DNA from 3 places in the Idiomarina sp. PL1-037 genome. Region 1 is predicted to be linked to each of the others. Evidence: predicted binding sites of a transcription regulator. Region 1 holds the regulator's gene; each other region holds the start of a gene.
The links. Region 1 encodes LexA, which represses DNA repair genes until DNA is damaged. Its sites were predicted from a motif close to TACTGTATNNNNATACAGTA; they were not measured.
Positions count from the first base shown of each region.

Region 2: U0358_RS00045 (ImuA family protein) is a predicted target of LexA. The motif match lies at 9,230-9,249, and genes of this name have one in related genera.
Region 3: U0358_RS08145 (YebG family protein) is a predicted target of LexA. The motif match lies at 1,696-1,715, and genes of this name have one in related genera.

Region 1 covers NZ_CP139873.1:305,589-316,471, forward strand. The annotation lists gene U0358_RS01400 (polysaccharide deacetylase family protein) at 1-236, shown strand, start outside; gene U0358_RS01405 (SCO family protein) at 233-847, opposite strand; gene cyoE (heme o synthase) at 860-1,756, opposite strand; gene U0358_RS01415 (COX15/CtaA family protein) at 1,770-2,759, opposite strand; gene U0358_RS01420 (redox-active disulfide-containing membrane protein) at 2,769-3,314, opposite strand; gene U0358_RS01425 (SURF1 family protein) at 3,311-4,066, opposite strand; gene U0358_RS01430 (DUF2909 domain-containing protein) at 4,044-4,259, shown strand; gene U0358_RS01435 (cytochrome c oxidase subunit 3) at 4,275-5,150, opposite strand; gene U0358_RS01440 (cytochrome c oxidase assembly protein) at 5,163-5,732, opposite strand; gene ctaD (cytochrome c oxidase subunit I) at 5,739-7,325, opposite strand; gene coxB (cytochrome c oxidase subunit II) at 7,336-8,457, opposite strand; gene U0358_RS01455 (SOS-response cell division inhibitor) at 8,763-9,200, opposite strand; gene lexA (transcriptional repressor LexA) at 9,197-9,814, opposite strand; gene plsB (glycerol-3-phosphate 1-O-acyltransferase PlsB) at 9,946-10,883, shown strand, end outside.
Region 2 covers NZ_CP139873.1:10,087-20,969, reverse strand. The annotation lists gene U0358_RS00095 (FMN-binding glutamate synthase family protein) at 1-247, shown strand, start outside; gene U0358_RS00090 (hydrogen peroxide-inducible genes activator) at 249-1,163, opposite strand; gene U0358_RS00085 (peroxiredoxin) at 1,313-1,858, shown strand; gene U0358_RS00080 (carboxymuconolactone decarboxylase family protein) at 1,944-2,471, shown strand; gene U0358_RS00075 (Zn-dependent hydrolase) at 2,600-3,832, shown strand; gene ccoG (cytochrome c oxidase accessory protein CcoG) at 3,899-5,329, shown strand; gene U0358_RS00065 (serine/threonine protein kinase) at 5,322-6,326, shown strand; gene U0358_RS00060 (thiol:disulfide interchange protein DsbA/DsbL) at 6,365-6,979, shown strand; gene U0358_RS00055 (mechanosensitive ion channel family protein) at 6,981-8,219, opposite strand; gene U0358_RS00050 (1-acylglycerol-3-phosphate O-acyltransferase, YihG family) at 8,232-9,143, opposite strand; gene U0358_RS00045 (ImuA family protein) at 9,262-9,861, shown strand; gene U0358_RS00040 (Y-family DNA polymerase) at 9,861-10,883, shown strand, end outside.
Region 3 covers NZ_CP139873.1:1,737,199-1,748,081, reverse strand. The annotation lists gene U0358_RS08155 (flavin reductase family protein) at 1-437, shown strand, start outside; gene U0358_RS08150 (MFS transporter) at 427-1,608, opposite strand; gene U0358_RS08145 (YebG family protein) at 1,744-2,058, shown strand; gene U0358_RS08140 (M14 family metallopeptidase) at 2,135-3,046, shown strand; gene U0358_RS08135 (DEAD/DEAH box helicase) at 3,075-4,325, opposite strand; gene U0358_RS08130 (methyl-accepting chemotaxis protein) at 4,514-6,013, shown strand; gene U0358_RS08125 (DUF6436 domain-containing protein) at 6,000-6,542, shown strand; gene U0358_RS08120 (sensor domain-containing diguanylate cyclase) at 6,571-7,473, shown strand; gene U0358_RS08115 (isovaleryl-CoA dehydrogenase) at 7,547-9,226, opposite strand; gene U0358_RS08110 (MBL fold metallo-hydrolase RNA specificity domain-containing protein) at 9,360-10,718, shown strand; gene U0358_RS08105 (porin family protein) at 10,773-10,883, shown strand, end outside.

The DNA.
Region 1 (10,883 bases):
AAGCGGGCGAAACACTAGACGATATGCGTACCGACGCGCTGCAATGCTTTGCCGGTAGTTCGGTTTTAAAACCTGAGTGGGAAAGTGATACTCAGTTTAGTGTGACGCTTGAAAAGGACATTAACATTGGCCGCTCACGCGTCAATTGCACGGCACCCAGCGCATCAGAGTCTCGTTACTATTGGTATTCCGTAGCGCTAATCCGTCCTGACGAAACCGGTAGCTGGCCTGATTAATTGGCAATAATGGCAAAATCTTTTGCCAGTTGCTCCATGTCGACTACCGGTATTTCTCCGCGTTGGTGGTCGGCGTTAAAAATGGCTTTACGGTGCCCGTTAGGGTTAACCAGAATAATGGCCGCGCTGTGGTTCACCAGATAATTTTCTTCGCCTTCATCGGGAATGGAATACATTAAGCCTAAATCGCGGACGAAAGGGAACAGTTCTTTGTGCTCCGCGCGCACACCGACAAAATCGTCACCAAAATAGTTAACGTATTGAGTTAAACGTTCAATGTCATCGCGTTGAGGGTCAACTGAAATCATCCAGACTTTAACCGGATCGGAGGTTTCTTCCTGTAACGCCGGAAGCACACCTTTTAAGTCGGACATGGTGGTTGGACAGATATCGGGACAGAAGGTATAACCGGTAAAGAGCAAGGTCCACTGCCCTTTCAGTGCATCGTTTTCAATAGCGCCGTCGGCTGTGCTGTTTAACTTAAACGATTTTAAGGCACGAGGGGGCTCGTATATTAAAGCCTCCGGTTTTTCTTCCGGCCAAAAATTGTAAACCGCGAATCCGGCAGCAAGGGCGACAAGCGCCGCCAGCAGCGTAACGATACGACTCATGTATTACTCCAGTTATACGTAGTGATCGACCAGTAAAATCACAAACAGCAGCATGAGGTGCCAGATAGAGAAGGCAAACATGTTAAAGGCTGTTTTCTTGCTGGGCGCGTATTTCAACTTCCAGGCATAAGCCAGAAAAATAGCGTTAAGTACACTGACGCCGACCAGATAAATCATGCCTGTCATGCCAATTAAAAACGGCATAAGGCAAACCACGGTCAACAAAACGGTATACAGAAAAATACAGGTTTTGGTGAATTCAATACCGTGGGTTACCGGCAGCATTGGCACTTTGGCACGGGCATAATCTTTAGCGCGGTGCACCGCAAGTGCCCAGAAGTGGGGCGGAGTCCAGGTGAATATGATCATCACCAACAGCACCGCCGGCGCGTTAATTTCGTTGGTCACCGAGGTCCAGCCCAGTAACGGTGGCGCGGCACCAGCTAACCCACCAATAACAATGTTCTGCGGCGTAGCGCGTTTTAAGAACATAGTATAAACCACAGCGTAACCCACCATACTGGCAAAGGTTAACCAGGCAGTTAATGGATTAACCCAGGCATACAGGGTCACAAAACCAATAGCACCAATGGATGCGGCAAAAACGGTGACTTTTGTCGGTGACAAATTTCCCTGCGGTAGCGGACGTCGGAGTGTGCGCGCCATTTTTGCGTCGATATGGCGGTCAACCAAATGGTTAATAGCTGCCGCTGCGGCAGACATCAGCCCAATACCGGTTAGCGCCGGCACCAGTACCTTCAGTGAAACCAGTTCCTCGGTGGCTAGGCACATGCCAACCACGGCGGTGAGTAACAGTAAAGCGACGACACGAGGCTTGGTCAGTTCAAGGTAGTCCCGCCAATGAGCGTTGCGCGTTTTTGTTATAGTATTTGTGGCAACGGATTGCATAGTTTCAACTCCTCTACGCTTTTCTGGACAGGTTGTAATTCAACGCGACCAGCGACAGCAACAACAAAGCCCCTACGGCATTATGTGCCACTGCATTCCAAAGCGGTAATTGAAAGACTACGTTACTAATACCCAGCAGAATTTGCAAAGATAATAACAAGCCGATAACAATTAATGAGCGCCGGAAGAAATGCGACTTCGCTTTTCGCCAGCATTTAAAGAGTAGAGCACAAATTACTAAAAAAGTAATAATAGCGCCCACTCTGTGCATTACGTGCATGGTCATACGGTCGTTGTAGTCATGGGCACCGTATTGATAGGTGTCGGCCTCGGGTATGCTGAAGGCTCCGGCAAAGTCCAGTTGTGCCGTCCAGTTACCTTCGCAGAAAGGGAGTTCCGTGCAGGCTACGGCGGCATAGTTTGCAGCAACCCAACCACCTAAGGCTATTTGACCAATAACCACCAGTAGCGTAAAAAATGCCAAACCCCGATAGCGCCTTAATTCCGGGTCACCACCGGCGAGCCGGAATGATGACAGCCGCAGCGATAGCAGGTATAGCAGCGATATAACCGAAAAGCCGCCCAGCAAATGCCCCATAACTATCAGCGGTTGCAGGTTCATGGTGACTGTCCACATACCCAGAGCCGCCTGAAAAATCACTAACCCCAGAAGTAAAGTTGGCAACTTAACCGGAGTAGGGTAATGACTGTAACGACGGCTTTTAACCCAGGCAATAATGGCAATGGCCAGTATTAATAATCCCAGAGTGCCGGCAAAGTAGCGGTGCACCATTTCGTTCCAGGCTTTGGCGTGTTCCACAGGCGCATCCGGGAACCTGAGCTCCGCCTGCTGAATCTGCTCTGATTGCGAAGGAACGCCCAGAAAGCCGTAGCAGCCCGGCCAGTCCGGACAACCCAGGCCGGCTTCAGTGAGCCGGGTAAAAGCACCAAGAACAATAACGATAAAAGCAAAAAAGACACTAATTTTTACCAGTAAACGCATGTCATTTCCCTACCCAATTCTGGACAATTTAAGCAGCTTACGAAGATCCGCCAACACGTTTTTACCTTCAGCAATCATTTGCTTTTTGTCTTCATGAGTTGGGTAATACAGCATAACGTTGTGCATCGGGTCGATAATAAATACGGTATTTTCGGGCAGTTCGGAGAGTTGCGAAATCAGTTCTGGCGTCACTAATTGGGTAATATGCGGAGCGCTATGGTTAAAATCGGCCTGCAGACTCTCGTTTTGGTGTAGAACTACTGGTGTGAGGCGGTCAGTATCCTTACCAATAGCGACATCTACTTGATTCATAACGTACAAGGTATTCTCACAGGTGGTTTCACAGTTCTCCGGGGCGATATAACCCAGTTGCCAGCCCTCCGGTAGTTGGTTGGTCTTTTGTTTGAGTGTGATAGGCGGCTGCAGCAGGGTACCTTTGTTTGTGCCCGCCTCGTACCAATTCTGCGACAGAATTAACCAAGCCGCTAATAAAGGGACAATAAAGGCAACGAAAACAATAATCATGGAACGGCGAGAGCGATTCAGGGAGCTCATCGGGTCTCCTCTTTTTTTGGTTGTTTATTCAGTTTTATAACAGCGAATACAAAAATCACCAAGCACGCAATGGCCAGCGAAAACCATTGAAGCGCGTAGCCTTGATGTTTTTCGGGCGACATTACCTGGGGCTGCCAGTTACGTTGCCAGCCTATGGTGTCTGGTGATTTCAATAAAAAGGTGTAGTGAGTTAACGGAATATCGAGTTTTTGACTAATGGCATTAGGCTGAAACTCTTGTACTCGTATTCGGTTGTCAGCTAACTCGGTTTCATAGGTATTACTGACAAATTTATTATTCGAAGGGAAGTACAGATAACCCGTAAGGTTCTGTCTACCCTCGGCAATATCAATTTGGGGTAGTTCCTGTCGGGATGCCGGAGCCGGTAACCAGCCCATATTAACAGGAATATAATTGTCGGGGTTGGCGTCAGGACGGAACAACGCAATCACCTGGTAGCCGACAATGCCATCGGTCATTTTATTATCGAGAAAAAAGACCGGTTGTCTAACAAATTCGCCTCTCATCTTAACGAAAAGAAAGCGATCAGACTCAGAAGATATTGTTCCTAACTGAGACAGAGCAGCTGCGTCCCCTTTCAATTGTTGCTGTTCGTAATCGGAAAATAGCTTACGTTTTTCTTCTGCGCGATCTAATTGCCAAAAACCCAGCTTGACCAACACCGCAATTGCCAGCAGAGTAACTAACGTAGCGATAAGAGGAAAACGTATGTTGGTCTTTTTTAAAATCATTATTGTACTGCTGCTTGGTTATATGGTGGTGAATCTTTTCCGCGCATTATTCAGCATGCTGCGTAACGATCCGAATAAACCACCCATGTCCCATTACTTAGGGAAACGGGTGGGAGTGGCCGCCGTTATCCTTGTGATACTGATAGCGGCGACGGCTAGTGGCTTTTTACCTTTAAACCCACGCCCCTATTAAACGGGGCATTTTTTCTTACAGTATGTAAACCACGACGAACAGGCACAACCAAACGACATCGACAAAGTGCCAGTACCAACTTGTCGCCTGAAAAGCAAAGTGGTTATCTGGTGTAAAATGCCCTTTTAAAACCCGCAGGAACATGATGATAAGCATGACGGTTCCTAAGGTTACGTGCATACCGTGGAACCCGGTGAGCATATAAAAGGTATTACCGTAAATACCTGAATCTAAAGTTAAATTTAAATCCTGGTAAGCATGTACATATTCGGCACCTTGCAGGTAGAGGAAAATGCAACCCAGAATAATCGTAATGGCGAGCATTACGGTCAGCTGTTTACGTTTATTTTGTTCCAGACCCGTGTGGGCAAAGTGACAGGTAACTGAACTGACTAACAAGATAAGCGTGTTAATAGCTGGGAGACCATACCAGCCCATAGCCTGAGTTTCGGTACCACCTGGCGTTTTCACCAGCGGCCACTGCGCGACAAAATCCGGCCATAGAACCTCGTTGGTCATAGCATTGTTACTGTCTCCTCCTAACCATTGCACAGCAATAACGCGAGCATAGAAAAGGGCGCCGAAAAAAGCGGCGAAGAACATGACCTCGGAAAAAATAAACCAGCTCATGCCTTGTTTGTAGGATTCGCCGAGCTGGCTGCTGTATTTACCGCTCATGGACTCGTTAATCTGATCGCGGAACCAGCCAAAAAGCATGATGGCCATAACGATTAAGCCAAGGATCAATACAGTACTGCCATGACCGTCTTGCTCTTTACTCATGTCGATAACGGTGTGCCCTGCGCCCCAGGCTATTAAACCTAAGCCAATTGCTCCAACAATAGGCCAGGGACTGGAAGCAGGAACATAGTAACTTTGTTGTTCTGCCATAACGTCGATTCCTTATTCTGTTTTTAACAGCTGAACCATTTGCTCAGCCGACGTATTGGCTGTCATATCGTACAGCGTGTATGACAGGGTAAATGTCGTAATGTGATCGGGAATGTCCGGATCCAGATAAAATTGCATTGGCATTTCTGTTTCAGCGCCGGCGGCCAGCGGTTGCTGGTTGAAGCAAAAGCACTCTACTTTATTCAGGTAAAGAGAGGCCTCAGCTGGCGCAACAGACGGAATAGCCTGAGCGACCATGTTTGATGAAGTCGGGTTTTTTGCTAAGAAATTGACCACTTTAACTTCACCAGGATGAATCTTGATCTGTTTGATCGACGGTTCAAACTTCCACGGAATACCTTTAGCATTTCGTGTAATAAATTGAACATTAACCGTTCGTGATTCGTCCACTTCAACCTGTTGATAAACCGCCGCTTCGTTACTGGTACGGCCGTTAAAGCCGGTCACTTCACAAAAAACATCATAAAGTGGTACCAGTGCAAAGCCGAAGGCAAACATCCCGGCGACTGTCAGTAACAGTCGCTTAACCAGAATGCTGTTGTCGGGGCGCTGCTCAGACATGAGTCATCACTCCACTTTCGGTGGTTTTTCGAAGGTGTGATAAGGCGCTGGCGATGGAACTGTCCATTCCAGTCCTTCTGCGCCATCCCATGGTTTAGCTGCTGCTTTTTCACCGCCTCTTATACATTTGATAACAACCCAAAGGAAAAGCAGCTGCGACAAGCCGAAAGCAAAACCACCAATACTGGTTATTTGGTTTACGTCCGCAAATTGGGTCGCATAATCAGGAATACGCCGCGGCATGCCAGCCAAACCTGCAAAATGCATAGGAAAGAACAGCACATTTACAGAGATAAGTGATGTCCAGAAATGCGTTTTAGCCAGAGTACTGTCGTACATATGCCCGGTCCATTTAGGTAGCCAGTAATAAGCTGCTGCCATGATCGAGAAAATGGCCCCTGTCACCAGAACATAGTGGAAGTGAGCAACCACAAAGTAGGTATCGTGATACTGAAAATCGGCAGGAATTATAGCCAGCATTAAACCGGAGAAGCCGCCGATGGTAAACAGAATCACAAATGCGAGCGCAAACAACATGGGAGTTTCAAACGTCATGGAACCGCGCCACATAGTAGCTACCCAGTTAAAGATTTTAACCCCGGTGGGAACGGCAATGAGCATGGTGCAGTACATAAAGAACAGCTCAGCAAATACAGGCATACCGGTGGTGAACATGTGGTGAGCCCACACCAGGAATGACAACAATGCTATCGCGGCCGTGGCATAGACCATGGAGGAGTAGCCGAACAATCGCTTTCGGGCAAAGGCCGGTATAATTGCAGAAATGATACCAAAGGATGGCAGAATCATGATGTAAACTTCCGGATGACCGAAGAACCAAAATATGTGTTGGTACATAACCGGGTCGCCACCCCCGGCAGCATCAAAGAAGCTAGTGCCGAAATATTTGTCCGTCAACAACATGGTGACAGCACCGGCCAGAACCGGCATTACCGCGATAAGCAGAAAAGCTGTAATGAACCATGTCCATGCGAACAGGGGCATTTTCATATAGTTCATGCCAGGAGCGCGCATGTTCATAATGGTCACAATGACGTTAATAGCGCCCATTATGGATGAAATACCCATGATGTGTACTGAGAATACGAACAATGCAGTTGAATCGGAGCTGTAAGTTGTGGAGAGCGGTGCGTAAGCTGTCCAGCCAAATGCCGGGCCTCCACCTTCCATAAACAAAGAGCCCAATAAAATCATGAAAGCAAAGGGTAGTATCCAGAAGCTCCAGTTATTCATCCGCGGCAGCGCCATATCCGGTGCCCCAATCATCATGGGTATCATCCAGTTAGCTAGCCCGGTAAAAGCAGGCATAACTGCGCCGAAAATCATAACCAGACCATGTACTGTGGTCATTTGATTAAAGAAATGTGGATCAACTAATTGCAGACCCGGTTGAAATAACTCGGCCCGAATCACCATTGCCATGGCGCCGCCCACAAAGAACATGGCCAGGCTGAACAGTAAGTACATCGACCCAATATCTTTATGGTTGGTAGTAAATAGCCAACGACCAATACCAGACGGCTTATGATCGTGGTGTGTGTCGTGATGTGTCTCTTCCACTGCAGTGCTCATCACCGTCTCCTTATTGATTCATGACTTCGTTAATATCGGCGGCCTGAATCAGGTCTCCGGTATCGTTACCCCAGGCATTACGCTCGTAGGTGATAACCGCAGCTAATTCGCGCATGGAAAGTTGACTTCCGAACGCTTGCATAGCCGTGCCGGTAACGCCGTTAACGACAATGTCTATGTGTTTGCTTTTGGCTTCGGGGTCTACCGCAACGCCAGAACCAGCAAGCGCCGGGAACACGCCGTTTACGCCTTGACCGTTAGCCTGGTGACAAGCTGCACAAGTACTGTTGTATACTTTCTCACCAAGATCCATGAGTTCGTCTTTAGACATTTCCATGGCAAGCAACTCTTGTTCACGCTCACGCGCTTTGCGTTGCTCTTTTTCTTTCTCGGTAATCCATTTTTCGTATTCAGCAGGCTCTTTGGCTATAACAACGATAGGCATGAAGCCATGGTCTTTGCCACATAACTCAGCGCACTGGCCACGGTAAATACCGGGTTCGTCTACTTTGGTCCAGGTTTCATTAATAAAGCCCGGATTCGCATCTTTTTTAATGGAGAAGTCAGGAACCCACCAGCTGTGGATAACATCGTCTGAAGTGACCAGGAAGCGAACTTTTTTATTGGTTGGGATAACTAACGGGCGATCGACCTCTAATAAATAGTTTTCACCTTTCTCAAACTGATTGTTAATTTGCTCTTGTTGTGTGGCTAAACGACTGAAATATTCAACTTCGTTTTCAAAGTATTTGTAATGCCACTTCCATTGCGATCCGGTGACTTGCACCGTGACATCTGCATCCGATGTATCTTCCATAGCAATGAGTGTGGTTGTCGCCGGCACTGCCATACCTGCAAGAATCAGCAGCGGAACTATAGTCCAGGCAATCTCAACCTTGATGTTTTCGTGGAAATTGGAAGGGTTTGGGTTTTTCGACTTCCTGTGGCGGATTATCGAAATAAACATGAGACCAAATACAATTACGCCAATGACGCAGCAGATATAGAAAATCGTCATGTGGAGATCGTAAACCTGGTTACTCACTTCAGTGACACCTTGGGTCATATTGAGTTGCGACTTAGCAGCAGCCGGTAGACTCGTTAGCGCCAATAGTGCCCACAAAGGCTTCATTTTCACGTGGCTTCTCCTCTTATTCTTCAATGAGACAGCAAAGCGAGTTTTGCTCGTCTGAATTAGAAGAACAAAGAGGTAAGCAGAAAAAGGTACAGCTTCTCCCCAGAAATCGCTTTCTCTACTGACTCTTTGTTGTAGTTATCGTTATTATATTATTTTTATATTCGGGTACTGCATTTATTAACGAATTTACAACGAAAGATCCAGATCAAATCACACAAACGAACAAAAAATAATCGGATCTGTTAAAAAAAGGCTGCAAAAGCAGCCTTGGGGAAGAAAACACACTAACAAAGGTGGGGTTAGTGCAGGTGGGATGTCAGTGTGTTTTTATCAAACAAAAAATATTGTGTCTCGCTCAATTTACTGGCCATTTTCGCACGCTGCCAGGTACGACTGGAAACAGAATCTAAATAACCAATAACCATACTACTGGTACCTGCCAGTAAAGCCTGTTCCAGTGCCCATTCACAGCGTTCGGCGGAGTGGCTGCGTAACCAGCGAATTTGAGATTCAGCTACGCCGCAGGCAATAAGTTGCTGAATGACATTTTTGTCGCCCCCGATAACGGTTATCCACTGGCTGGGTTTTTGTCGCAAAGCCCGTTGTACAACAGGGGAGAGGTTATCGACGTCAAATGAATCCTGGCTGCTTTTCGCATCCATAGGAAAGGGCGAGACCGCAGTTTCGGCAGTCCACAGACCTGGATGATGTAATTTTTGCTGATATTGAGTTTTCATAAGGTCGCTCCGTTTCTGATCACACCTACCGCAAGTCCTTCAATGGCAAAAACTTGCTCCGCAAGATTGACAGTAATGGTAGAGAAATCTTTATTTTCAGGATGAAGCAAAATAGTTTTCCCGCGCTGTTCAAAACGCTTTACAGTGACTTCGTCTTCAACTCGTGCAACGACTATTTGTCCGTTACGGGCTTGTTCGGTTTTATGCACAGCGAGTAAGTCGCCGTCTAAAATTCCAATGTCTCTCATGCTCATACCGTTTACTTTTAGCAAGAAACTGGCGGCAGGATGAAACATTGATTCATCAACTTTGTAATGCCCTTCAACGTGTTGTTCAGCCAATAAAGGTTCGCCTGCTGCAACCTGGCCGATTAACGGCAGGCCATCGGCTATATCGTAGTCATCGCCGACAAGGCGAATACCGCGCGACATGCCGGGGAGTATTTCAATAACGCCTTTACGGGCAAGCGCTTTTAGGTGCTCCTCTGCGGAGTTGGCAGAGCGAAAACCCAGCTTATGGGCAATTTCGGCACGGGTCGGCGGCATGCCGGTTGCGTGCAGATTATCCTTAATAAGCTCAAGAATTTCAGATTGTCTTGGTGTTAACGGGCGCATAATGTACCTGTTTATTTGTACAGTGATACTGTGAGTATATACAGGGAAATTGATTTCGCAAGTAATTTCTTGAACGACATTTTTACACGAAGTTGGTATCCTGTGTTTCTGTTTAAAACAGAGGTCTCTATATGAAAGGAATAAGCCGCTTTTTCCCTATTTTAAAATACCCGTTACGCTGGTTAACGCGTTTTCAGGAAATTTGGGATGGCACTGAAGAAGAGCATTTAACAACGGTTGGCAAGCCAATTGTCTATGTAATGCGTTCAACCTCTAAAGCGGATCTATCCATTTTGCAACGGGCGGCGCAAAAGCGCGGCTTGCCTGACCCTGTCGACCCTCTTGTGGTGAATGGTAAAACCTATAACCGAATCATGTACCTGGAAGAACTGGCGAATGAGGTATCGGAACAAACCGTCTCTGAATTTCACCAACTACTTACCCTGCATAAAGACCAGCCTGAACTGGATGTTCACCTTATACCTGCGGGCGTATTCTGGGGCCGCCAGGCGGGAGAAGAGGCGCATGCCGGTAACACCATGACCGGTGACTTAGATAACCCGGGCCATTGGCGTAAATTCTGGCTGATAATTTTTTCTGGCCGACAAGTGTTGCTGCGCTTTTCACGTTCGGTGAGCCTGGGCACAATGGCGCGCGACCATGGCACCGATATGCGCATAGCGCACAAATTAGCGCGGGTAGCGCGAGTTCACTTCGTACGTATGCGCCATGCCGTTGCCGGTCCTAAACTGAGCCAGCGCAAAGAGCTGATGTCAGCACTCATTAACACTCCGGCGTTAAAAAAGGCGGTATCTGATGAAGCCAGAGGCAAAAAAATCAGTGAAGAAGCCGCCCGCAAGCGCGCTTTATCTTATATTGATGAAATCGCCGCTAACTATAACTCGACGCTTATCCGAGTGTTAGATCGTTTTATGACCTGGATGTGGAACCGGATTTACAACGGCATTCATGTAAAAGGCGGGGATACGATTCGACGACTGGCGCAACAAGGGCATGAAGTTATCTATGTCCCTTGCCATCGAAGCCACATGGACTATTTGCTGCTCAG
Region 2 (10,883 bases), 300 kb from region 1:
CACTTGCCCGACCGGGGTAACTACTGACGATCCTAAGTTAATGAGAGGGCTTGATCCAGAAGATAAATCGGTACGTGTCGCTAACTACCATAAATACATGGAGTATGGCGTCAATATTATTGCGCATTCCTGCGGTGTGACTGACCCGCGTCGGTTGAACCGTCGTCATGCCCGGGTCATTAAACCCGACGGGGAAAGCATTAGTCTGGCCGACCGTTATCCGTTGCCGCCGGCCAGGCGTCGTTAATTTAATTCAGGGTGTTGACCGGCAAAAGCCTGGCAATTTCTTCCGCAACTTTACGGAAAGTTTGTCGGCGGCTGGTGGTCGGGCGGTATACCAGGCCAATATCGCGGGAAGCTTCCTGTCCGCTGGGCTTTAATGAAACAAGGTCGGTATTATCCAAAATCCCCTGATCAATCGCCATTTGTGGAATAAAGGTAGCACCTAAGCGGGCGTCAGCCATTTGTACCAAGCTGTGCAGGCTGGTTGCCGTAAAAGGGTTCATCTTAATAGAGTCGGTTAGTTGGCAGGCTGCGACTGCATGACCGGTCATGCAGTGTTCTTTTTCCAGCAGGAAAATACTGCGGTCAGGTAATTTATCGTAATCAACTGGCTCACCGACGGTTTCTGCCAGCTCTTTATGGACCACTAATTTGAACGGATCACGACCCAGTATCCACTTCTGATTCCCCTGAATATCCATAGGCAGCGCCAGCAAAAGAATATCCAGCTCGCCGTTACGCAGGCGGTGCAGCAAGTTTTGTGTGGTATCTTCAGAAAGTTGCAGCAGCAGTTTAGGGAACTTGCTCTGTAAATTTTTACTGAGCTCACCAATCACAAACGGGGCTATGGTCGGAATAATACCGAGTCTTAACGGCCCTTCCATAATATTGCCCTGCCCCTGAGCGTAATGAAGTAACTCTTCTGAGGAACTGATGATGTCCCGTGCTTTTTCTACAATTTCTTCGCCTAAGGCAGTAAAGAGGAAGGATTTATGGTCGCGCTCAATAAGTTGGCAGTCGAGTTGCTCTTCCAGGTTTTGGATACCACTGCTCAGTGTCGACTGGCTGACATTGCACTCCGCTGCCGCACGATTAAAGTTTTGTTCCTGGTGCAGTGCCAGTAAGTAACTCAGGTTTTTCAGGCTGGGCAATTTACTCATAGGTTATCCGTTGCGTTATCTGTTTAATTGGTATTTCCGATTATCATAATCCGTTTTATTCGTTTTATCCAATCTGTCTCCGTCCGTACACTAGCTCTCGACTCGTTAAGGAACGAATACATTTTAAATCCCAATCAAGGAGACAATTTATGTTAACAGTAGGCGATAAACTACCAGAATTCAGCGTTATTGCGGCAAAACCTAAGTTCAACATGCCGGAAGAGAACGGCGAAAGCGCTTTTGAAACTATCGACAACAACAGCTTTGAAGGTAAGTGGAAAATCATTTTCTTCTACCCAAAAGATTTCACTTTTGTTTGCCCAACTGAAATTGTTGAGTTCGCAAAATTGAACGAAGACTTTGCTGACCGTGACGCCGTTGTTATGGGCGGCAGCACCGATAACGAATTTGTGAAATTGGCATGGCGCCGTGAGCACCCTGACCTTGACCGTCTGAACCAATACTCTTTTGCTGACGACGGTTCTTTGGTTGACGGATTAGGTGCTCGTGACAAAGCTGAAAACGTTGCTTTGCGTGCTACGTTCATTGTTGACCCGCACAACGTTATTCAGCATGTATCAGTAAACAACCTGAACGTGGGCCGTAACCCGGCAGAAATCGTCCGTATTTTAGACGGTTTACAGACTGATGAACTGTGCCCTTGTAACCGTGCACTGGGCGGCGACACGCTTTAATCGGTGTCTATTTCTCAAAAGTAAGCGCTGATGGCAACGCCATCGGCGCCCACTAGGCACTTTTACAGTATTTCAGGAGTTAAGCATGGCAATTGCAGACTACAAACAGTTACTGGGTGATCACAGCAAAGACACCAAACTTAACCTGTCGAGCTTGTTCTCAAACGTTGAGCAGTCAGGTCTAACAAATGACCAGTTCTATGGCACAGCACTTTCACTGGTTTACACCTTGTCGAACGACGAGCTGACTCAGGCAGTGGAAGAAGAAGCCGAAGGCAAAATTGAAGAAAACGTAAAGACTGCCGCAAAAACGGCAGCGTCATTAATGGCAATGAACAACGTTTATTATCGCTTCCTGCATTTATCAAGCGATAAACAGTTTTCTAAGCTTCCTGCGGGACTCCGCATGAACGCAATGGCTAACCCGGGTGTGGATAAAGCCGACTTTGAGTTGTTCTCACTGGCGGTATCGGCACTTAATGGTTGTGGTATGTGCATTGACTCGCACGTGCAAACCTTGCTGAAGCACGAGGTTTCGGCACAAGCAATACAATCGTCAATTAAGTTGGCGGCGGTACTTAATGCAGCCTTAACTGCACGCAAACTGTCGTAAACCCTCTAGGGGCTCCCCTTTGCCCCGTGCAACCTTTGCCCGTACCTTTTGGTGCGGGCTTTTTTTTGCGCTTTTGGCGCTCCTTAGTTTATGTCCTACGCTTAATAATAAATGTAAAGGAGGTGACTATGCTGAGCATTAATGCTGACCGCTTAAAAAAATCCGTGCTGGAGCTATCCAAAATTGGTTATAACGAAACTGATCATGGTATGTACCGCTGGGGTTTTACCGATGCTGATATGGAAGCCCGCCGCTGGATGCTGGAGCAAGCTAAAGCCGAAGGTTTTGAAACCTTTATGGATGGTGCCGGTAATGTGTTTTTTGGTATTGGTGACTACTGCAAAAAACCAGCTATTCTTACCGGTTCACATCTCGATACTGTTCCCGCCGGAGGGATATTCGATGGCGCACTCGGGGTTTTAGCAGGCTTCGAAGTTTTGCGCTCGATCAAAGAAAATGACGTGAAATTAGCGCATCCTGTATGGGTGGTTGGTACAGCCGAAGAAGAAGGTCGATTCGGTGGCATGATGGGGTCTCAGGCTATTGCGGGTGTGCTGAATCCGGACTGGCTTATGTCAGCTCACGATGCCGATAATGTGTATTTAAAGGACGCGATGGCTACCCATGGCATGGACGTTATGGATGCGCTGGACGCTGCATGGCCTCCGGAGCGATTGAAAGCTTTTTATGAACTGCACATTGAACAAGGGCCGGTGCTGTTCCAGAAAGAGATAACCATTGGTGCAGTGGAAGGTATTTCCGGGGTGTTCAAATGGATAGTTCACTTAAAAGGCAAAGCCGACCATGCCGGTACAGCACCAATGAATATGCGCAGTGACGCCTTTATGGGACTGGCAGATTTTGCTCACGAAATTGAGCGCATTATTGCCGAAGATGGCACCGATAAAACGCGCATTACCGTGGGCAAGGTGGACTTGAAACCTGGTAGCCCGCATACCGTGCCGGGTGAAGCGGTGTTTACTATTGTTGGCCGAGACATGAACCTTGATGTAATGAAAGAGCTGGCAGACTCCTGCAACAAGGCATTGTCAGCAATAGCGCGTAAGCATCGGTTGAAGTTTGAATACGAACAAGTGAGCTGGCTGAACCCTCAGGCCTGTTCAGAAAAGCTGACGAAACAAATAGAAGAGAAAGCCAAAGCTCGAAATTACTCGTGTCTGAAAATGCCCAGTGGTGCAGGACACGATGCTCAATTTTTTACAGAGATTACGGAATCCGGGCTAATATTTATCCCGTCTGTAAATGGGGTCAGTCACGCGCCCGATGAGTGGTCGCACTGGCATGACGTGGAAGCTGGTTGTAACATACTTTTAGATTGCATTATTAATTCAGCCCAGTGAGCTGCGCAAACAGTTAAGATCCGTTATACTGTGCGCACCTCGCCGTGACACTATGTGGTATTGCTCATGGAACAAAAAATAACGGTTCAGTCCGCCGATAAAGTCAAAATTCAGCGTCCAGACGGACAGAAACACAACGATAACTACTCCCCTCGCAGCCGCATTTATGTGCGCGATACTAAAGGTGCCATGGAGTATTTTAGACGCGGTTTTGGTTTTTTGCTGCTGGCCGTCTTTGCTCTCATTCCCTGGTTGACTTACCAGGGCGAACAAGCGGTTCTGCTTGATATTATGGAGCAGCGCTTCCGAATTTACGGTTTAACCTTATGGCCGCAGGACTTCACTGTAGTTGCCTGGTTTGCGATTGTGGCAGCCGTTGCGTTATTTTTTGTGACGACGGTTTTTGGTCGGGTCTGGTGCGGGTTTATGTGTCCACAAACCACCTGGACCTTTATTTTTATGTGGTTTGAGAAAAAGTTCGAAGGCCCGCGTAACAAGCGTATTAAGCTGGACGAACGCAAAATGGACTTTGACAAGTTCTGGCGTAAAGCGGGTAAACAAAGTGGTTGGATACTGGTGTCTTTATTAACCGCGATGACCTTTGTGGGTTACTTTACCGACATACGCGAACTGTTCCTGAACTTCTTCACCCTGGACGCCGGTTTCTGGGCAACCTTTAGTGTTCTCTTTTTTGCATTCTGTACCTATGGCAACGCCGGTTATATGCGGGAAATTATGTGTACGCACATGTGTCCTTACGCGCGTTTCCAGTCAGCTATGTTCGATAAAGACACTTACACCGTGTCTTATGATGCTGAACGAGGCGAGCCTCGTGGTCCTCGTTCGCGCAAGGCCGACCCTGCTGAAAAAGGCTTAGGTCACTGCATTGACTGCTATATGTGCGTGCAGGTATGCCCAACCGGTATCGATATCCGAAACGGCCTGCAATATGAATGCATTGACTGTGGTGCCTGTATTGATGCCTGTAATGACGTTATGGATAAAATGAATTATCCAAAAGGACTTATCCGCTTTACTACCGAACGTAACTTAGCGGCTAAAAACAAAAAAGAGAAAACCAATCCGTGGCGGATGAAGAGTATCGGCTACTTTATTATGGTTCTGGTGGTGAGTAGCGTGCTGGTATGGGACGTCGCAACTCGTGTGCCTCTTGAGGTCGATGTATTACGTGATCGTAACCAGCTGTTCAGAGAAAACATTGAAGGACAAATTGAAAACGTCTTTACCTTAAAGCTGGTCAATAAGTCACAACAGGACATGACTTACCGCGTGGAGGTTAAAGGCTTTGACGAGTTCGAGTTAATTGGCGATTCCACAAAACAGGTTTCTGCGGGGGAAGTTGGAACCTTGCCGGTAACGGTAGCAGTTCCACCATCATTGTTAGAAGGTCAGGTCACAGAGTTTTACTTCGTGGTCACAGCGGTTGATAATGCGGATATAACTAATACGCATCAGAGCCGCTTTTTATATGAATGATTCTACAGAGAACGCGTCGGACTTTGCTTTTCAGGGACTGACGCCGGATCTGGTTGTTAATGCCTTAGAAAGTGTCGGTTTGTATCCCGCCTCGGGCTTGCTGGCACTTAACAGCTACGAAAACCGGGTTTATCAGTTTGCTGACGATGATCGCAAACGTTACGTGGCAAAATTCTATCGCCCGCAGCGCTGGCGTACAGAACAAATTAACGAAGAACTTGAGTTTGTTGAGGAACTGGCGCAAGCCGAAGTTCCGGCAGTTTCGGCTCTGGAGCTTCAGGGTAAGCGTCTGCACGAGTTTGAAGGCTATCGTTTTTGTGTGTATTCAAGCATTGGCGGCAGAGCCTTTGAGCCTAACGATCTGGACGAACTGGAGCGGCTGGGACGTCAAATAGGCCGTATGCACGCGGTGGCTCAGGCGGGCAAGTTTAAAGTCCGGGAAACCATTGACTATGAAGGTTTTGTGGAACAGTCCGTGGCCGAGCTACACCAGTCCGCTTTATTACCCGCTGAATTAAAAGACGCCTTTTTTGCCATTCTTGATCCCTTAAGTGAGCGCTTACGTTCTACACCTTTGCAGGACTTCGAGTATCAGCGCCTGCACGGTGACTGCCATATTGGTAATATTCTGCAGTATGAAGAGCAACTGACTTTTGTCGATTTTGATGATTGTCGCTCTGGGCCTGCGATTCAGGACTTATGGATGATGCTGAACGGGTCGCATCAGGAGCAAACCTTACAGATGGATGCCCTGCTGACCGGCTACGAAGATTTCTGCGAATTTGATACGGCGCAATTGATATTAATTGAACCTTTGCGCAGTTTCAGAATCATTCAATATATGGCATGGTTATCACGCCGGTGGCAAGACAGTGCCTTTCAGCGAGCGTTTCCCTGGTTTGCAGAAAGCCGATATTGGGAGCAGCAGATTCTGGCACTGAAAGAACAATTGGCGGGGCTGGATGAAGCGCCGCTGAACCTTGGCTTTAATGGCTAATTTGAATAGATAGTTTTAACAGATAACAGGAAATGATGATGAAAAAGTGGTTAATGGGTTTTGCCGGAGCATTAATGGTCGCAGCGGGTTTTGCTCAGGCTCAGAATTTTGAAGAGGGTGTTCACTACGAAGTGATAGCCGATGAAGCGACCAGTAAACCGGAGATCACCGAGTTCTTTTCGTTTTATTGTGTCCATTGCTACCGCTTTGAACCTATTGCAAAAGAAATGAAGTCAGAATACCCGGATGCCTTTAAAAAGGCGCATGTGTCGTTTCTGGGGCCTCGTAACATGGGTGAAACCATGACTCAGGCTTTTGTGGCTGCGCAAAAACTGAATAAAGAAGAAGAAATTGCTGCGGCTATTTTTGATTACAACTTCAACAAAAACAGCATGCTGACGAGTAAAGAAGACATTCGTAATGTGTTTATTGTAAACGATGTATCCGGCGATGAGTTCGATAAAGCCATGGCGAGCTTCACTGTTCGCGCTGCGGCTTCCAAAATGGATCGTCGGGCAAGTAAATTAGGAGTTAACGCAACACCAAGTTTTATTGTTAATGGTAAATACAAAATGCTGCCACAGGGTTTCCGTGACAGCGACAATTTCCAGGAAGACTTTTCTGACTTAGCTGGTTATCTGCTGGAAAAATAACTCAGTGCCCTGAATTACTTTGAGAATGTGTGCCTTTTCCGCTTTGCTCGGAGAAGGCCTGATTATTGTTCATATACTGGTAATTTTTCAGTTCAAAGTCCGCCATAACACTGTATAAGTACTCCAGAATAGAGCTTTGTATCGCCTCATATTTTGTCCATTCGGTTTCTTTAGCGAACGCATAAATCTCTAATGGTATGCCGGCGGCGGTTGGCTGCATCAGACGTGCCATGTGCAGGAGATCTTCCCTCACCTGCTTGTGATTTTTCAGATAGTTATTAGCAAAGACACGAAATACCGTTAAATTACTAACGGGCTTTTGCAGTTCGTTTTCTCTCAGCCAATCCTCAGTCGATTGATCAAAGTGCTTTTCGGCAATTTCTTTCAGTTCCTCATCGGATAAAATCCGGGAACTGTCCAGGTCAATCATTAATGACCGACGCATGCGGCGTCCACCGGTATTAACCATGCCTTGCCAGTTTTTAAATGATTCGTGAATCAATATATAGGTGGGTAAGAAAACAATGGTTTTATCCCAGTTCTGAACTTTTACGGAAATGAGCCCTACTTCCTGCACGGTGCCATCAACGCCATGGTCGGACAGCTCTATCCAGTCACCAATGGCGACCATACGGTTGGTTGCCAGTTGTACCCCGGCAACAAATCCCATTAAGGTGTCTCTGAAAACCACCATGAGAATGGCTGTCATTGCCCCAAAGCCGCTGAGTAAATACATGGGGGATTTGTTCATAATAATGGCGACGGTAATGATAATGGCCATTAATACCAGAATTAACTTTGCCACCTGTATTACACCGGTAATGGGCACTTCTCTAGCTTTATAAGAGTAGTCGTAGGCAATGGAAACGACGTTCGCTAAAGCCGTGAGAATACTGGTAATAACCCAGGTGAGGTAAACACCAACAACGGTGCGCAGCGGCGACTGCCAACTCTCAAAGTCATCAATAAAAAGAATCGGGATGAAATTGTGAATGACGATAATAGGAGCCAGGTTGGCACAGCGCTTGAAGAAACCACTGTTGACCAAAGAGTTATACCACCGCTCCGGTGCTTTGCTTAACACTCGGTCGATGGCATGATTGATAACCCAGCGCGCGACAACATAGGCAAGGTAACAGCCAATTAAAACCAATAATGAACTAACAATCAGATCAAGCTCTGGTAATTTCCCTTCAATGCCGAGCTTTTCTAGCCATTCTTTTACGAACTCAAAGTTCATTATAAAACTCCCTTATCGGGTGCTGTGAATTTCCTTACGCATTTCGTCAATGGTTTCGTCTTTTTCCTGCCAGCGTTGATTGAGCCATTGCTGGAAATAAGCCCTAAAAGCTTCATCACTGGCATAGTCGCCGATTAAATCATCTGTAATAGGCCGTGTCTTTATATCAACATAGACGTTTTTTAATTTTCCGCTTAGTAAATGCCAGACTACCGGGCGTTTATCGGTTCCCGGATAGACAATGGTAATATCCAAGATGGCCTCAAACTGACCACCCATAATCTGCAAAGAGAAAGCCGTACCGCCTGCCTTAGGTGGCAGCAGGTTGCGAAAAGGGCTCTGTTTTTTCGCGTGCTTTTCCGGGGTAAAGCGCGTGCCTTCACAGAAATTCACCACAGTTGTAGGGATGTGGCGGAATTTCGCGCAAGAACGTGTCGTCGTTGCAATGTCTTTGCCTTTTAAGTGCGGCTTTTTCTCCAGCAACTCTTTTGAGTAGCGTTTCATAAAAGGCATATCCAGTACCCAGCAACCCCAGCCAATAATGGGGATCCACATAAGTTGTGACTTTAAAAAGAAGCGCGGCATAGGCATGTGGCGACGAGTCAAATGCATTAGCACCAGCACATCGACCCAGCTACGATGGTTAGCCATAACCATGTACCAGCCTTTTTCGTGGATATCGAGGTCACCTTTAATGTGCCATTCCATGCGTTGAGTCAGCTGAAACATCAGCGACATGCAGTATGCCCAGATTCGGAATAAAGCGTTTCCCAAAAAAGAACAAATGCGCTGAGGTCTTTTAAAAGGCAGTAACACTTTAAAAATACCAATACTAATAATCGAAACACCAATAATAGCGGTGGTGATTAATCCCCATGAAAAGTTAATAATGACTCTGAAGGGAATGAGTATTGATGTCAGCATGCTGCCCTATCCTAATTAGAAACAATGAGATAAATAATAACTGAAGCCAGTAATGATGTCTGTTGGTAACGAGTAAAAATTAATGGTACTGTATATATGTACAGTATTCGGAGGTTTTATGCAGACAAAGCTTCAGACTCTTATTCAGCAAGGGCTTGTTTGGCATGGTCAGGTTACCGACAGTCAGGCAGCTACCTTAAGCTCTGGTTTTTCGTCGTTAGATACTGCGCTGGGCGGTGGCTGGCAATACCCGGGGTTGCATGAGTGGCAGTTGCAAACCTCGTTTTCCGAGCAGGCACTATTGTTGCCATTAATACAGCATGCGGTGCAACAAAAGCAGTCGGTGTTCTGGGTAAACCCTCCGGCCTGGTTATCGGCTGCTGGCTTACACCATTATGGGCTTAATGAGTCTATGCAGGTGGTTATTCAGACCAATGCAGAGAAAGCCGCCTGGGCGTTTGAGCAGATATTGCAGACAAAAAATGCGCTGGCGTTAGGTTGGTTTGCGCAAAAAGAAACGACAGCTAAATCTGTTCGGCGTTGGTATAAAGCGGCCCAAACCGGGCAAATGGGCGTGGTATTGAGCGAACCTGCTTTAAATGAAGAAGCGCGGGCTTATTCGAACCGCGTACGGTTAAAGCTTGATGAAGCGGGAGTTACGCTCGACATACTAAAACGCAAAGTTGGCTGGCCACTGGAAAGCGTTGTTCTGAACTAATGTGGTTATATTGTCATTTTTCCCAATTGCTACTGGATAACCGGGGGCGCTTACAGCCTGACAGCAACACCCAGCCGTTGGCACTTTACCAGTTACAGGGTAACCAGTCGGTTATAGTGCAGTGCAACACCCTGGCTCGGGAGGCTGGGGTAAAACCCTCTATCCAGACGGTTATGGCAATATCGCTTTGTGAGCAACTGCAACTCGTTGAATATATTCCGGAGCGGGAACAGCAGGTATTGCAGCAATTAGCCACCCGACTTTACCAGTGGGCAGCTAAGTTAGTTCTGTATCCACCCAAAGGTCTGGTAATTGAGTTGAGTAGTCTGGTGCAGCTGTATGGCGGGATGAGTGCGGCATTTAATACTCTATCCCGCGAGGTTCATGCGCTGCCAATTAAGGCTCAGTTGGCAGTCGCGGATAACCCCTTAGCAGCTCGGTTATTAGCGGAATATGATTGCCCGGTTTCGTTAAACCCCCAAGAGTCCGCACAACTGCTGGCTCAGCTACCGATTAGTGCTGCCGGTTTAGGAACAAAAATACAGAAGCATTGTAAAGCCGCCGGTTTTCGTCAGTTGGGAGAGCTCATACAGTTATCGGGAGATGAAGTCGGCCGGCAGTTGGGCCTGGAAACACAGTTATATCTGGAGCAGCTTCAGGGTCGCCAGCAGCAAAGTTATCATTTTTTCACGCCACCGGAAAGGTTCCGACAAAGCCTGGATCTGGTCACAGAAATTCCTCACTGGCAAGGCTTGCTGTTTCCGTTAAAGCGCTTGTTTGGTGAGCTGGAAGACTTTCTCTACCAGCGACAAAAGATAACCCAGCAGGTCAGTATTGAACTGCATCACCGATATGAGTCTCCTTCTGTTGTTCCCGTCGCTTTAGCTGAACCCGGCTGGCGGGGGCAGAGCTTTTTGTCGTTACTGCAGTTGAAAATGGAGTCCATACCTTTACCGGAAGCGGTTATAGAAATTACGCTGGTGGCCAATGAACTATTGCCGTCTGAACAGCACAACAGTCAC
Region 3 (10,883 bases), 1.4 Mb from region 1:
GGGAAAACATTGAAGAGAGTGGTGTTTATACTATTAACCAAGTTAACGAAAGTTTTTTTCGTCAAGCGCATCAGACCTCGGCGCGGTACCCCAGAGAAACTTCAGAGTTCGAAGCCTGTGGTTTGACGCCCGAATTTGTCGATGGTTTTCATGCTCCTTATGTAGCAGAGAGTTCGCTCAGAATTGGTATGCAGCAGGTTGAAATTATTCCGATACAACATAATGACACGGCGCTAATTGTTGGGGAAGTTCGCTGGGTTGAAGTGAAAGAAGAGGCGGTGAAAAACGATGGTTTTATCGATATAGAATCGCTTGGAGCAATGACTATTTCGGGGCTTGATGGGTATCATAGCACTCAGCGGGCTGCGCGTTTGTCTTACGCGAAACCGGATGAGGAGCTTAATGAGTTAGATGCAGAAGGTAAGCCTAAAGACTAACAATGTTGGGTGTTCTGCGGCTGTGTTTTTTAGTGATCCAAAATAATAGCAGGCCGGCCAGCGACAGCGCGCACCCAACCCAACCGGTTCCTTGCCAGCCAAGCGGTGAAATAATAGCAAGCCCCCCCAGCCAGGCACCTAAAGCATTTGCCGCATTAAAAGCGGAATGGTTTAACGATGCAGCTAAAGTCTGGGCTTCTCCTGCAACATCCATTAAACGTACCTGCAGAGCCGGAACTAGCGCGGCAGAGCTACCGAGTAATAACACCATAGGCATCACGGTCCAGAGACTTTGAAGTGTTAAGGGAAAAATGGCCAGTACAATTGCCGACCAGAACAGGGAACCGCCAATGGTTAATTTCAAGTTTCTGTCGGCGGCCCAGCCGCCGACCAAACTACCGGCCAACGAACCCAGTCCGTAGATAAATAAAGCAACGGGTATCCAGTGAGAATCTAATCCGGTGGCATTTATTAGTGTTGGAGCTATGTAGCTTAATACCGCAAACATTCCGCCGAAACCAATGGCTCCTATGGCCAATGTCAGCCAGACCTGAGGGTTTTGTAATGCCTGCATTTCGCCACGGGCTGAAGTTTTCTTTTCATTCGGATGCTTGGGGACCACAATGAAAATCATAACAAAAGCCAGTAACCCTAAAGCAGCTACCGTGTGGTATACGGTGCGCCAGTCGATAAGTTGACCTAACCAGGTAGCTAACGGATTTCCGACCAGGATAGCCACGGTTAGCCCCATCATTACCATAGTTACTGCCATACCGCGTTGATTTTTACGTACCATATCGGCCGCAACCAGACAGGCAATCCCGAAGTAAGCACCGTGAGGCAGGCCAGTTAAAAACCGTAATACCTGAAGTAATGTGTAACTTTCAGCTGAAGCACTGGCGAAGTTGCCCAGAGAAAATACCAGTATCAGTGCCAGTAACATAGGTTTACGCGGTAGCCTGGCAAACAAAATGGTAATAAGCGGAGCTCCGATAACGACACCGAGCGCATAAAGACTGATTAAGTGACCTGTTTCCCGAGTGTCGGTATTAAAGTCTGCGGCGACGTCTGGCAGCAGTCCCATAATGACAAACTCACCAATGCCAATGGCAAAGCTTCCAATTGCCATTGCAAAAATGGCCAGTAGAACTTGTATTTTTGAGAACTGCATAGGGCGGATTTACTTCCAGTTGTAACGAAAGCCTGTTCGGAGTGCGCAGTTTAGCGAATGCTACAACTATTGCAATCTATCTCACTTTACTGTACAAATAAACAGTATATTTACACATCAGCAAAGGACCACACCATGGCTGTAGTAACCCAATATGTAGTTATTCGCGACGGAGCCGAGAAAATGACCTTCACTTCAAAAGCCGAAGCCGATGCGCACGATAAAATTCTGGATATGGCGGAAGCCCTGAATCCATTAATTAAAAGTAGCGAACTGTTCACTGATGAGCAGCAGCTTGAGGATATGGCTCTGTTTTTAGCGAAAGAGCGTGAGAATGTACTCATTGCATTAGGGGCTAAAAAGCCCAAAAAACCTAAGACCGAAAAAACCTCGGCAGAAAAAGCAGAAGCGGCTAAGCCTACGGATAAAGAATCGACAAAAGCGGCTTAGTTATCGGTATTTCATTTGGTGCCGGTAAAGACTTTGCTAATATAGCCTCATTGTTTAAAGAGAATAGGATTAGAGTATGACGCAACAAACGATTTACCATATTGGAACACCGGGCACGCCCTGGGGAGCGACAGAAAAGGCTCAGTGGCTGGCCGAGCAAACCAAAAAACGCTCTTACTTCGATGATGTAGTTAGTAAGATTGAAACCTTTAAAAGCGATTTCGATGTAGACCAATACGGTGAACTTGCGTACGACAGCGCTACTTATCCTTTATTCGTGGTCAAAACAAAAAACTGGGATGATTCGAAGCCAACGGTTTTAATTACCGGCGGAGTACATGGTTATGAAACCAGTGGTGTCCATGGTGCGCTACGGTTTATTGAAACCAAAGCGAAAGGTTACCAGCCACACTTCAATGTGGTGGTGGCGCCATGTTTGAGCCCCTGGGGCTATGAAACCATTAACCGCTGGAATCCGGCGGCCATTGATCCTAACCGCTCTTTTGTCGCTGATTCACCAGCCGGGGAGTGCGCGCACATTATGAATTATGTTGCTGGCTTAGGCGTAGATATTCTGGCTCACATAGATTTACACGAAACAACGGATACCGATAACAGCGAGTTTCGTCCGGCCAAGGCGGCGATGGATGGACAAGTGAATACGAACTGGAATATTCCGGATGGGTTCTATTTGGTTGGAAATTCTGAAAAGCCTTATCCTGACTTTCAGAAGGCAGTGCTAGATTCGGTGGAAGAGGTCACTCATATTGCCGATGCCGACGACGAAAATAAGCTGATAGGCGAGGATATTGCTCAGCGTGGCGTTATTTTATTGCCAACAGCGGAAATGGGATTGTGCATTAGCTTTAGCAAAGCAGAGTACGCGACGACTACAGAAGTGTACCCCGACAGCCCGAAAGCAACGCCAGAACAGTGTATTCACGCTCAGGTTGCTGCGGTAACCGGAGGACTGGACTTCTTAAAGTAAAGTCCGGTCCTGCTGGTCAGCGGTATAATTAACGTCGTGTGTCCGGGCGCTTCTGGCGAGGCGCACGACGAGAGTTTTGAGGACGCCCCGTACGAGGCTTCTGAATCGGCTCCGGCTTTATGTTGGGGTCTGGTTCAAAACCCGGAATAACTTCCTTCGGTATCTCATTTTTAGTCAGTTTTTCTATATCGCGCAGCAATTTATGCTCATCAACACAGACTAAAGACGCCGCTTCACCTTCACTTCCTGCACGGCCGGTACGGCCAATACGGTGTACGTAGTCTTCAGCAACCTGAGGCAGTTCAAAGTTGATAACGTGCGGTAATTCATCAATATCAATGCCACGTGCAGCGATATCCGTTGCTACCAGAACCCGCAACTTACCGGCTTTAAATTGTGATAAAGCCTTCGTTCTTGCGCCCTGGCTTTTATTTCCGTGAATGGCCATAGCTGGTAAACCATCATCACTTAACTGTGTAGCCAACCTGTTGGCACCGTGTTTTGTACGGGTGAAAATCAATACCTGTCGCCAGTTACGGCTGCCGATTAAATAGCTTATTAACTCTCTTTTACGTTTTTTATCAACCGGGTAAACCCGCTGTTGTATAGTATCTGCTGCTGCATTCTGACGCGCAACTTCAACCAATTTTGGCTGTTGCATAAATTGTTGCGCTAATGCTTTTATCTCGCTTGAGAAGGTTGCAGAAAACAACAGCGTCTGGCGCTTTTCAGGAATGAGCTTCATGACTTTTTTAATGTCATGAATAAAGCCCATATCCAGCATGCGGTCAGCTTCGTCCAGAATCAGTACATCAATTTTACTTAAATCAACGGTTCCCTGACGGCTGTGATCCAGCAAACGGCCGGGTGTCGCAACAAGAATATCGACACCACGACGCAAGGCATCAATTTGTGGATTAATACCCACGCCACCAAAAATCACCAGGGACTTAAGACCGGTATATTTTGCGTAGGTATTCAAATTGTCTTCAACCTGTGCCGCCAGCTCTCTGGTTGGCGTGAGGATCAAGGCCTTAATAACAGGCTTTCCGTCAGCCTTCGTTTGCGACAACCTGTGCAGCAAAGGGAGCGTAAAACCCGCCGTTTTACCGGTTCCCGTTTGTGCTGCGGCTAATAAGTCGTGGCCGGCCATAACGGTCGGAATGGCTTGCTGTTGAATTGGTGTTGGGGTGGTGTAACCGCATTCACTAACGGCTCGTAAAATATCGTCGCTCAATCCGAGTGACTGGAATGAGGGTGAGTTTTGTTCTGTGGACATGAAGCTCCGGGAATTATGATAGTAGATGCCGCGCTAATGTGCGGCTTTTCTGCATTATATCACAAACGAGACTAAACCTTTATTTAGAAAAAAGCGTAATAGTGGAAGTTTTTCTTGATTTGCTGAAAAAGTGAGCGCATTATTCCTGCCGCTTTTAGCCCTCATTCAGCTTTTTTAGAGGAAATTACATGTTTTACCGTCCCTGGGTTAACTCGGCCAACCGAGTTTTCATCGGCGTCCTGATTGTTCAGTTCTTAATTACGCTCTTGATTGCCTCCTATACCAATGACTGGTTTTTACCCGTATTGCTTTCGTTACTTATTGTTGCTTTGCCTTTATTCTTAATTCGTATAGCCGGTCAAAGAAAGTTAACGCATCATGTTATTGCCGCGGCAGTTCAGCTAATAACTGCGGTTCATATCGATCAGACTATGGGTTTGGTCGAAATGCATTTTGAAATTTTTGTGGTGATGGCTTTTCTAATTTATTATCGCGATTGGACTATTGTGGTCACCAGCGTTGCTGTAGTTGCAGTGCATCATATCCTCTTCTTTATTCTGCAATCTAGCGGTGCAGACGTTTATATTTTTGCTGAAGGCTACGTCACTCTCGGTATTTTAGCTATCCATGCGGGATTTGCCATAGCCGAAGGCGCCGTGCTTTGTGTGATCGCTAAACAGAGTGACTCTGAAGCTAACAGCGCTCAGGTTTTGCGTGACAGTATTGATAATATTGTTAAAGAGTCTGACACGTTAGATTTATCTGTAGAAATTCAGGGTGAAACGAATGAAATTGTGGCTTTTCGAAAGCTTATCCAGCAATTTCGAAAAAATATCAGAAGTACCCGGAGTCTGGCGGAAGAAGTTCAGGGCGTTACAGGTAAACTTTCTCATCAAACGACAGAGTTAGTTGGTAGTCGAAAGCATACATCCCGTGAAGTGGATCGTATTGCGAGTGCCATTGAACAAATGACCGTAACGATAAGCCATATAGCCTCACAGACAGCGGAGGTGAAAACGTCAGCCGAAGAGTCTATAGGCGGTTCCGAGCATGCTGACAGCGTAGCTAGGACAGCAGCCGACGCTATTGGCTCATTAAAATCTAATGTTTTGGAAACCAATAAAAAGTTGAGCACTTTGGACAGCCAGTGTCATCAAATTTCAGATGTTGTTGAGGCGATAAATAATATTGCTAAGCAGACGAACTTACTGGCGCTTAATGCCGCAATTGAAGCTGCCAGAGCTGGGGAAGAAGGCCGTGGGTTTGCCGTGGTTGCCGACGAAGTCAGGTCGTTGGCAGCGACAACGGCAAAAAACGCAGAGGAGATTAGTCTCATAAGTCAAAGCATAATAGCCGAGGTTGCCGAGGCAGTAAATTCAATGGAAGCTTGTGTTAAGCAAATTGATGATGCGGTGCGATATTCTGATGAGTCGGGAGAATCGATGAGAGAAGTTGCCGAGCGTATAAAAGAGGTTTCTCAACAGGTTATTGCGATTGCCTCTGCAACTGAACAACAACGAAGCGCAAGTGAAGATATTTCGAAGTCTGCGCAAACAATGCGAGAATTGTCACAAGCAGAAACTCAATTGTTGCTTAGCGGCCAGGAAAACTCCGATTCGTTAAAAGCGGCTTCAGCGGAATTAGACTTGGAAGTAGGGCGCTTCATTGTCAGTCATGAAATCAGGTAAGGCTCGTTCCCGTTGGCTTATTGCCGTTGTTGTGGCCTGGTTTGGGCTGGTGCTTCTGGGGATCAGTTATTTACTTGAGCAGCGGCTGGTCTGGTTTGATGAAAAAGGTGAGTTACTGGAGCTTAGCAATAGCGAAAAGCTGGAACCGCAGCTATTGGCTGAGCTCACGCGTCTGGGTTACCCCCTTATTAGCAGCGTTTTTCACGTAACTTCTGAGGATTGCTCTTGTAACTGGCGCTCATCCGGACATATGGCCAGCGTAAAAAGAAAGGTTGCGGAATATGAAGGAGAAAACCGCCTTATTGATATCGATCAATATCCAACCTTAAAGGACTTCGTTCCGGCAACTCCAGCGATTATCATGTTCAATAAATCATCAAAGCTGATTTACATTGGTCCATACGCCGATGGTGCTTTTTGTACTACTGATAGTAGCTTTGTAGAAGAGCTGATACCTTCCGTTTCGGGTGAATCAGCGGCTCCTAAATGGGTTAATACCGTTGCAAAAGGGTGTTATTGCAAAGTTTAATGCGGCAGAACAGTGGAGCCACATAACAGTGAAAGTAAAACAAACCTTTATTGAGTTCCTTGAAGTCATACCGGACGGCGCAATAGTTATTAGCTCTCAAGGGCTCATAGTTGGTGTTAACCAGGCTGCCGCGACAATGTTTCGCTATTCCTCGTCATCTATGCTTGAACTGCATCTTAATGAACTGTTACCTGAAGGGATGCGTGAAAAGCATGACCAGCACTTAAAAACGTTTTTTAAGTACCCGGGCAGGCGCTCTATGGGGAATGGTTTGATTTTCCCCGCAATTCGCCGGGATGGTTCAACTTTTTATGTCGATATCATGCTGAATCAACTGGATATCGAGAGCCAGTTGTATGGTATCGCCGTAGTGCGGGATTACACTCTGCAAAAAAAAGCAGAAGATAAAATTCGTCTCGAACTGGAGTTTGAAAAGCGTCAGGCTCTTACCGATCACTTAACCGGAATAATGAACCGGCGAGCGTTTACTGCGCAATTACAAGATGAGATAAATCAGTTGGAAACTCATGGTACGCCCTTTGCTGTGAGTTTTATCGATTTGGACGACTTTAAAGAAATAAACGATGAACATGGGCATCACTTTGGTGACATCGTATTGCAAAAAATTGCCGAGTTAACTCGTTTACACAGTCGGCATACCGATTATGTTGCTCGTATTGGTGGTGACGAGTTCGCTACCATTCACCCTATGATTTCCGCTGAAGACGCCAGACTCATGATGCACCGTTTACGTTGCCAGTTAGTGAGTGGAATAGGGCATGCCGAGTTACCTGTCACGCTGTCTATCGGCCTTTGTCAATGCGATAAACCTTCAGAGCATTACACCATTGAAGGCATTATGGCCCGGGCAGACAAAGCCATGTATCAGGCAAAGAGCGAAGGTAAAAACGCGGTAGTGCTGACTAGTTAATGTAATGAAGACTAATTCACTTTTATTGTCGCCTAAGGTCTGCTCTAAAGAAGTTTAGGTGTAGCTTGCGAGTTTATTGTGCGTCTGCTGGTGAGGCCGTTTCGACAATTGCAGCACAATTAAGCCCTGTGGGTAATGTGCCGTAGTTAAGTCCGGTATTGGCTGCTAAACGGCTGGCACAAAACGCATCGGCAACGTCGGTGCTGGCATGTTGAACTAATAAAGCGGCTTGTAACCCAACGGCCATATTATCCGTTATAGAGCGTGCACGGTACTGGAGCATATTCCTGTCCGTAAACTCACTTTTCAACCGCATAATAAACTGATCGAGTCGTTTATCTGCACCTTGTGCCCGCTGTAGTTCGGCAAAATAAACATCGAGAACTTCTGGTTGTTTTTCTATTGCTCTGAGAACATCCAGACATTGAATATTACCGCTGCCTTCCCATATGGCGTTGACCGGCGACTCTCTGAACAGTCTCGGCATAATGTGGTTTTCCATAACGCCACTACCGCCAATCACTTCCATAGCCTCATAAGCATGATTCGGTGTGCGTTTACAAATCCAGTATTTGCCTATAGGCGTGGCAATACGGGATAACAGCTTTTCATGCTCGTCGTCCTGGTTATCCATCGCTCGCGCTATGCGCATCATGTAAGTCATGGCGGCTTCGCTTTCAATGGCTAAGTCCGCCAGCAAATTTTGCATTAGCGGCTGTTCACTTAATTTAGTGCCAAAAGCTTCGCGGTGGCTGGCGTGGTGAATGGCCTGAACCACGGCTTGTCGCATGCCGGAGGAGGAACCAATCATGCAGTCATAGCGGGTAGTTGCCACCATTTCTATAATAGTACGAACGCCTTTGCCTTCTTGACCTACCATCCAGGCCAGCGCACCTCTTAACTCAGTTTCGCTGGAGGCATTGGCCGCGTTCCCCATTTTTTTTTTCAGCTGTTGAATCTGAATTGGATTCTTTGAGCCTTCTGGCCGCCAGCGCGGCACCAGAAAGCAGGATAACCCGCTGGTTGTTTGAGCAAGCACCAGAAAAGCATCGCACATTGGTGCTGACACAAACCATTTGTGACCGACCAATTCGTAAGCCTGTCCTGAACCTTCTTTGTCTATTGGGTAAGCGCGGGTGCTATTCAGCCGGACATCAGAGCCCCCTTGTTTTTCGGTCATTGCCATACCAATGGTCACAGCATTTTTTTCGGTATGAGGAATGTTCCTGGGGTCGTAATGTCTGGCGGTAATTTTGGGTCCCCACTCTTTGAACAAATCGGGTTGGTGCCTTAGTGCGGGTATAGAGGCAAAGGTCATGGTAATAGGGCAGCCATGAGAGGCTTCTACCTGAGTGTGTAGATAGTATTTTGCCGCACGTGCAACATGAGCCCCTAATTTAGGTTCGCTCCAAGGGCTTGCATGTAGGCCATGCTCAATGGCTGTCGACATAAGCTGGTGATAGCTTGGGTGAAAATCGATGAGATCGATACGGTGTCCGTAACGGTCATGGGTTCTCAGTTCAGGCTGGTGATTGTTTGCCTGAAACCCCTGTTCGATACTGTCAGCCTTACCAGCCAGTTCGCCAAAGGCAATAAGATCGGAATAAGCCCAGCTGGCACCTTCGCGCTCAACGGCTTTTCGTAATGCTTTATCAGCCAGGTAAAGATTATAGTTTTCCAGCGCCGGTGGCTGATTCTCAACCTGGTGGGTGCTGGCCATAAACTGATCGGCTCGGGGGTATTTCTGAGTCATGTTCTTGCTCCTTGTCTCAATTGAGTGAAGCAAGATTATTCATGATCGTCAATGCACGAATAGTTGTCTTTCGTCTATTTTTCTACGACAGTGAAGTGAGATACTTTGTTGTCGGTTTAAATAAGGACACGCAATGAGAATCGTATTTTTAGGTGGTGCGGAAACGGTTACCGGTTCCAAATATTTAGTTGAAACAGAATCAACCCGAATTCTAATAGACTGCGGTCTTTTTCAAGGCTATAAGTGGTTGCGGCGGCGTAATTGGCAGCCTTTGCCAATGGGTATTAATCAGGTCGACGGTGTCGTATTGACTCATGCTCATCTTGATCATTCGGGGTTTGTTCCGGTGCTCTATAAAGAAGGGTTCCGGGGGCCTGTTTTCGCACATCATGCAACATCTGGTTTGTGCGATATCCTGTGGGCAGATAGCGGAAGAATTCAGGAAGAAGATGCGAAATACCTTGGCAAACATAAGCTAAGCCGCCATGAAAAACCAGAACCTTTGTATGATGAAGCAATGGCAAAGTCAGCCATACGGCTGCTTCAGGGCGTTGAGTTTCATCAGCAATTTGAGATTGGCGATATTAAAGTGACTTTGCAGCCAGTCGGTCATATTCTGGGGGCTTCAAGCGTTGTTATTGAAGCCGAAGGTAAGCGTGTTGGCTTTTCCGGTGATATCGGGCGTCCGCAGGATATTATGATGTATCCACCCGAACCGCTGCCGGATTTGGACTTGCTACTGCTTGAGTCAACTTATGGCAATCGGCTTCATGCTAAAACCGAAAATGCGGAAGAACAGCTGGCAGAAGTGGTCAATGAGACGGCTCAGTCCGGCGGTGTCTTGTTAATTCCGAGCTTTTCAGTCGGCAGAGCACAACTGCTGCAATATCTGTTAGTTAAATTGATGGATGAGGGGCGGGCACCTAAGCAACCTATCTATTTAGATTCTCCTATGGCTATTAACGTTTCAGGGCTTTACCAGCGTTTCCATAGTATTCACAAACTGACGGACTCAGATTGTTCCCGAACCTTTTCAAGAGTCGAGTACACACGTTCTGTCGATGAATCAAAAGCTATTGCGTCTCAGTCGGGGCCTCACATTATTATTGCAGGCAGCGGTATGGCGACAGGCGGAAGAATTCTGCACCACTTTAAACGCTGGTTGAGTGATCATCGTGCGACGGTTTTATTCAGCGGACACCAGGCCGGAGGGACTCGTGGTGCTAAAATGCTGCAGGGGGTGGAGTCGATAAAGCTGCATGGCCAATGGTTACCGGTAAAAGCTCGGGTCCGTTCTTTAGAAGGATTGTCAGGACATGCAGATTATCAAGAAATTGCTGGCTGGCTAGAACAATCCAGTTTAAAACCAAGTACTCCAATTCAATTGGTACATGGCGAGTTAGATGCACTGGAAACCTTCCGTGACTATTTAATGCAGAACACCACTTACAATGTCGATGTTGCTGATTACCAAGGGGTATATCACCTGTAACAGAGTCTGCTAAACTACCTTCACTCAGGATTATCAGATTAATAAGGAAGTCGCATGAAGTTTTTGAACGCTGTTTTATGTGGTAGTACGCTTTTATTTTTCAGTGTGTTTGCCCAGGCGCAGGACAGCGGCTATTACGGCGCTGCATCTCTAGCTCAGCTGAAT